Regions from separate parts of the Limnobaculum zhutongyuii genome, predicted to be linked through region 2. Evidence: riboswitches for the same ligand, from Rfam matches in the RefSeq annotation. Region 2 holds a riboswitch; each other region holds the start of a gene.
The links. Region 2 has a riboswitch for thiamine pyrophosphate ahead of thiB (thiamine ABC transporter substrate binding subunit). Riboswitches for the same ligand answer to the same signal wherever they lie in the genome.

Region 1 (2,202 bases), 750 kb from region 2:
ATACCCCAGTGACGTCGATCCGCCGTCGGGAAAGTTATTGGTCTTCAGCAAACGGGCTAAGCACGCATTAGCGCTGCCGGTTACTGGATCCTCAACCAATTTATCTAATTCAACCAGAAACGCTCGCATTTCATAATCAGCAGGAACACCAGATGAATAGGCACCATAAACCACCACACCATCAACATGGCAAGCAACTTGCAGCTTTTTAATCATGGCTTGATCTGGCGTCATTGTCAGGCAGGCTTGAGCGTTTGGCATACGTACCATAAGCCAACGAATGCCCATGTCGGCAATCACCGGTATGGTATTTGTTTCAATAACTGCAGGTTGAAAATGGGTTATTAACAGTTCCCTTTCCTCAACAGTCAATGTTTGAAACGTTACCGTAGGTGCGACGAACGCTAGTGTTCTTTCAGGTAAGATATTAACAGCAACCAGACCAACGCCACATTCTTGCATAACAATCCCCGGCTGTTTGGTCACCAACCCGGACTCCAATAATGCATGGGCCGTACCCAATGTAGGATGTCCGGCAAAGGGCAACTCTTTTTCAGGGGTAAAAATGCGCACCAAATAATCTGCAGCTGGATTAGTCGGTTTGAAAACAAATGTCGTTTCCGAAAGATTAGTCCAGCGAGCGAGTGAAAGCATCTGCATTTCAGTTAACCCCTCCGCCTCCAGGATCACCGCCAAGGGATTGCCCTGCAATGGCGAGGTGGTAAATACATCTACCTGTTTGTAGGCGCGTGGCGTCACATTATCTCTTCTTAGCATTTTCCATAATCCGCTATATATCAGGCTTGATGATAGCTCTGTTAAATGACCTACATCAACTTATCAATCTGTATATATTTCCTCCCCTATTTAGCGTGGTTTATGAATCCACGTGATATCGCTTATATTCGGCCCGAACCTCCTGCAATGATTAAACTGATCGCTTACGTCCCCTCTATTTACGGCCATCTGGATGGAACAGTAGTGGTGGTTTCACCGGGCAGAAGACGGTGCTGGAGTATTTGATTAAGCCGCTGAATAAGGTGGAGGAAGCGTTACGGGAGCGTTAATGATATCCCGACAAATCCTTGATCCTTTTGTCCAATCGTCTAATATGTAACTTCGACTCGGGGTGCCCTGTGCAACATGTACAGCGGCTGAGATATCACCCGTATTACCTGATCTGGATTATGCCAGCGTAGGGAAGTCACGGTATCCCACCGGTACTGCCTTCTTTAACGCCGGTTGGGAGCTTTATGAATTCATCTCACAACCTTCAACCCTTTCCCGGTTCCGCTGCGGCCCACTGGCTGACGCAACTGCGAACCACTTCCCCTTTAGTTCATTGCCTGACAAATCAGGTGGTACAAAATTTTACCGCCAATGTTCTGCTGGCTTTAGGAACCTCACCGGCAATGGTGGTGGCCCGACAGGAGGCCGGAGATTTTAGTGCTATTGCCAGCGGGCTTTTGATCAATGTGGGCACCCTGAACGAAACTCAGGCAGAAGCGATGTTGCTGGCGGTGGAATCAGCTAATCGCGCCAATGTTCCCTGGGTTTTGGATCCGGTAGCGGTCGGAGGATTGAGCTATCGTACTGACTTCGCCCATCAATTATTGACCATGAAACCTGCGGCTATTCGCGGTAATGCTTCTGAAATTATGGCGCTGGCCGGTTTGAGTTCAGCGGGTCGCGGCGTTGACAGTACCGACGATTCTTTAGCTGCGTTACCGGCTGCGATTGAGTTAGCCAACGGTAGCGGTGCTATCGTTGCGGTGACCGGCGCTATTGACTATGTAACCGATGGTCAAACCTGTTATGCCTTGCCTTTTGGCGATCCGTTAATGACCCGAGTGGTTGGAACAGGTTGTGCATTGTCCGCCGTGGTGGCTGCATTTTTATCGCTGGATAAAGAGAAGACTCTTGAGCTGGTTGCCAGCGCCTGCATGGTAATGGCCCTTTGCGGTGGCGTTGCCGCCAGTGAATCTGCCGGGCCGGGGAGTTTTGTTCCCCGTTTTCTTGATCTGCTTTATCAACTGCAACCAGAACATCTGATGGGTAAAACACTATGAGAATTAATGCATTAACTATTGCCGGTACCGATCCAAGTGGCGGTGCAGGTATTCAGGCTGACTTAAAAACCTTCTCTGCGTTAGAAGCTTATGGTACCAGCGTAATGACCGCGCTGGTGGCGCAAAATACGCT
Region 2 (2,202 bases):
AACAAAAATAGCCGGTATTAATGATACCAATACTGACAGAAATGCCTGCCAGAAGGTGAAGCGTACCACATGCCACAGGTAGCTATCGTTCAATAGTTGTCGGATATCTCCGGTGGGAGAGTAAAACCACAGCGCCGCAAACGCCGCGAACGCAACGCTGAGGATCAGCGTTGCGGCAATCAAACCCGGCCAGAGCCAGCAGGGAATTAGCGGCTGACGGCGTTTTGCCATGCCTGAATCCATGAACTGCGGTGTTGTGCTACATCTTCTGGGCTAAACTCCAGCGTTGCTGTTGGTTTCGCTGTTTGAGTAAACGCTTCCGGTAGTGGGATATCGATAACCGGATACATCCAGTTAGTGGTTGGAATTTCCTGTTGGAATGCAGGCGTCATCATAAAGGCCATAAATTTAGCCGCCAATTCAGGCTGTTTGCTATTCGCCAGCAGACCGGCAACTTCAACCTGCATATAGTGACCTTCACTAAAGCTGGCTGCGACATAGCGATTATCTTTCTCTTCAATCACGTGGTAGGCCGGAGAAGTGGTATAGCTGAGGACTAAATCCGCCTCGCCTTTAAGGAACAGACCATAGGCATCACTCCAGCCTTTGGTTACGGTAACCGTTTTCTTCGCCAGTTTTTGCCAGGCCTGTGGAGCCTTATCGCCGTAGACTTTTTGCATCCACAACAGTAGACCAAGTCCCGGTGTGCTGGTGCGTGGATCCTGATAGATGACTCGCCATTTTTCCGGGCTTTCAATTAACTCATTCAGGCTTTTAGGCGGCGTCTTTAGCTTTTCTGTATTGTAGACAAAGGCGAAATAGCCATAGTCATAAGGGATAAACGTATCGTCTTTCCAGCCGCCCGGTAAGGTGAGTGAGTGGGCATTTACATCCAGCTTGTGCGGGACGAACAGGCCTGATTGCTTTGCGGCAACCAGCAAGTTGTTATCTAAACCCAGAACCATATCTGCGGTACTTTTTTTACCTTCCATCTTTAAGCGGTTAAGCAATGAGACGCCATCAGCCAGCGGAACCAGCTTTAATTCACATTGACACTGTGCTTCGAAGGCTTTTTTAATCTTTGGGCCAGGGCCCCAGTCAGAGGCAAAAGAGTCATAGGTATAAACCGTCAGCGTTGGGCGGTTTTCCGCCCCATTGGCCAGTAGCGGACAGATGACAAGAAGTCCGATTGCGGTAATGAGTTTTTTAAACACTTTGTACTCCCCTAAAAAATATCAGTCGGAAACAAAGGTCTTTGAGTAATTTAAGCTATTCAGTGGGCAGATGAAAAAACTGAACAGACTCTCAAATCCCTCCGCCGGGATTAACCGGATCAGGTTCGACGGGTATGGTCTGGTGTGATTGCACACGATAAACACATTCTCAGCTTTACTGCACCCCGTTGAGAAGGGCACATTGTAGAGTCTGTTTTGCCCATGGGGAAGGGGATTATGATTGGGAGTGAATACTAACTTATTTATTACGATTATCGACTATCCGTTGGTGAGTGAAAAAATCATAAATACAGAACCCGGAGAGAGCGGTTTATTACCCTCCTTCCGGTGATGTCTGTTATTAGCCCATAAATTTATGCCAGTACAAAGATATAGGGATAATAATGATTAAAGCGGGTAAGAAATTGACGACGGCAAAGGTTTTTATCTGAGCGATGCGTAATCCAACCGCAATCATAATAATACCTCCGCAGGCGGAGAAATCCCCCAGCGTAATCTCTGTCATATACGGCATAATTAAGCGAGCAGAAAAATAGAGCCCACCCTGAACCAAAAGCTGAGGAATCGCGATAGACATGACGGCCGCCCCCATGGAGGTGGCAAAAATCATGGCGGTGAAGATATCCAGAATGGATTTAACCACCAGCAGTTGGTAGTTACCCGTCATCCCTTCGGTGAGCGCACCGACGATACCTGTGCCACCAGCACAAAACAGAACGATTAATGCGGTAAAGTTTTGGGTGTAAAGTTCCGGCGTCATACTATGGTTACGTACGGGAATAATTCGAGCCAATCCACGCTGTATCAGGGAGCCGAATTTTTGTACGCCTTTCTCCATGTAGCATATTTCACCGATGGCCAGCCCCACGATCAATGCAAGTGCAACAGCAGGCAATTGCTGAACTTTAATGGTCATTACTACACCCATGGCAATGGATATCATGGCAAATGCAGCGGGCAGGCCATC
Region 3 (2,202 bases), 890 kb from region 2:
CCACCTCAACAAAACCAGCCAGTGCGGTGTAAATCCCCCCCGATGACGGTTATGCTGCGCCAGTAAAATTCGGTCTTCACGGCGAATGGCGACAATAATGCAAGGCGCTATTTGCGGATAGTAGCGCTGACGACAGTTGTTACATAAGCAGGCCCACTCCCGATCGCTGACATACATTGGATGACCGCAATACCCGCAGAACTGATGTGCCCGATAAAACCCTTCTAACTGAACTGCTCTGCCTGCCAGCTGGAACAATCCACGATCTTCATTGAGTAATTGCCGAACTGAAGCCATCTCCCTTGAGCGCTCTTTACATACCAGCCAAACGGACTCACTTTGCCACTCACCAATTCGATGCGCCTTTTCGCCCGACAGACCAAAATCATTGGCACTACCATAAGGCACCTCACCTTTTGGCAACCATAATTTCCCGGCGTGACTCAGTAGCCACCAGCCGGATTCATTACCTTGTAGTTGTTGTTCCATAAACGTTTTGCTCAACCTCTTAATTTGCTGGCAATCTAACAACAATAGATTTACATTACTTTAACTTGCTATTTTACTAACAGCCATCACTCTGGAAACACTATGCTAAACCAACTTGAAAGCTTAGCCGAGCGCGTGGGCGGCAAAATTAAACTGATTGATCAGTGGTTAGAATCTCGTAAAAACCTACTGGTTACTTATTACCGTCTTGTTGGTATTAAGCCAAACAAAGAAAAAAATATTCCTCTCGATGAAAAAGCCCTAATCGATTTTGGACACCATTTGGTGGACTACCCCTCTTCTTGCCATTTTCATATTTATGACAAAGTCATTACCCAGGAAGAAGGGGCCAGCAGCCCAAATCTGCTTATTGGCCAAAAAGCCTACCCGAGATTAGAAGAGAACACTCAAAAAATTATGGCGTTCTACGATAATTATGTCGAAAAGGGCATCAACGAAGACACCATATTACAACTGCATGAAGATCTTTCAACCGTTGGTGAACTACTGGAAAGACGCTTCTCTCTGGAAGATAAACTGATTCAGGAAGCGACCAACAGCTGGCTGAGTCATCACTCTTCTGCTGCTTCAAAATAATAGCTAAACGTGGTGTTAGTGACTGACACCATTAGAGTATAAACCCGGCGCGAAAACCCACTTGTGGTTTTTGTTAGCTTACTTATACTGTGTTGCATCACCGCTTTTGGTGATTAATCTTGTCGGAGTGCCTAGTGCCACCCTGGTGACACAGGCTGAGACCGTTAATTCGGGATCCGCGGAACCTGATCGGGCTAATACCCGCGAAGGGAACAAGAGTAATATCATCCAGATAAACTGAAATCATTGACCTCCTTTTCGGCTTTATCATTACTCCCTCTCCGAACTCCGGACAAGCAATCCTTAATTTATTAGGAGTTTGCTATGTCTAACCGAAGAACCCAACGCGCTCAGGCGCAGCAATTTATTGACCAGCTACAGGGAAGCGCCTTTCCCGATTCTAAACGTATCTATCTACAAGGTTCACAAGCGGATTTGCGCGTGCCTATGCGTGAAATTCAGCTATCACCCACGCTGATTGGCGGTAGCAAAGAGGAGCCTGAATATCAGGATAATGAACCGGTACCGGTTTATGATACTTCCGGCCCTTATGGCGACCCTCAAGCAACGCTGGATGTTCGACAAGGGTTACCTGCTTTGCGAAAAAATTGGATCGAACAACGTGGTGATTCTGAGCCTTTGCCCCAGGTCAGTTCACACTTTATCCAAAAGAGATTGGCCGACGAAGGTTTAGACCACCTGCGTTACACCCATCTTCCCGCCCCTCGCAAAGCGAAGCCCGGCAAACGAGTTACCCAGTTACATTACGCCAGAGCGGGGATCGTAACGCCGGAAATGGAGTTTATTGCCATCCGAGAAAATATGGGACGGGAACGTATTCGTACCGATGTATTAAAACAGCAACATCCCGGACAAAACTTTGGAGCCGTATTGCCGGACAATATCACTCCCGAATTTGTTCGTGATGAAGTGGCGGCTGGCAGGGCGATTATTCCTCTGAATATCAACCATCCGGAATCAGAACCGATGATCATCGGTCGAAACTTTCTGGTGAAAGTGAATGCTAACATTGGTAACTCAGCGTTAACTTCATCGATTGAAGAAGAAGTAGAAAAACTGGTTTGGTCTACCCGCTGGGGAGCGGATACGGTAATG

Region 1: it holds a riboswitch for thiamine pyrophosphate, as region 2 does, so the genes downstream of both, thiM (hydroxyethylthiazole kinase) here and thiB (thiamine ABC transporter substrate binding subunit) in region 2, are expected to answer to the same signal.
Region 3: it holds a riboswitch for thiamine pyrophosphate, as region 2 does, so the genes downstream of both, thiC (phosphomethylpyrimidine synthase ThiC) here and thiB (thiamine ABC transporter substrate binding subunit) in region 2, are expected to answer to the same signal.

What each region holds. Positions count from the first base shown of each region.
Region 1 covers NZ_CP034752.1:3,864,624-3,866,825, reverse strand. Annotated here, with positions in the region: gene EKN56_RS17310 (PhzF family phenazine biosynthesis protein) at 1-777, opposite strand, end outside; partial or broken gene EKN56_RS21350 (secretion protein HlyD) at 880-1,067, shown strand; TPP riboswitch at 1,116-1,219, shown strand; gene thiM (hydroxyethylthiazole kinase) at 1,254-2,069, shown strand; gene thiD (bifunctional hydroxymethylpyrimidine kinase/phosphomethylpyrimidine kinase) at 2,066-2,202, shown strand, end outside.
Region 2 covers NZ_CP034752.1:3,119,119-3,121,320, reverse strand. Annotated here, with positions in the region: gene thiP (thiamine/thiamine pyrophosphate ABC transporter permease ThiP) at 1-231, opposite strand, end outside; gene thiB (thiamine ABC transporter substrate binding subunit) at 207-1,214, opposite strand; TPP riboswitch at 1,293-1,412, opposite strand; gene EKN56_RS14040 (DUF554 domain-containing protein) at 1,576-2,202, opposite strand, start outside.
Region 3 covers NZ_CP034752.1:4,006,698-4,008,899, forward strand. Annotated here, with positions in the region: partial or broken gene nudC (NAD(+) diphosphatase) at 1-489, opposite strand, end outside; gene rsd (sigma D regulator) at 592-1,086, shown strand; TPP riboswitch at 1,200-1,315, shown strand; gene thiC (phosphomethylpyrimidine synthase ThiC) at 1,411-2,202, shown strand, end outside.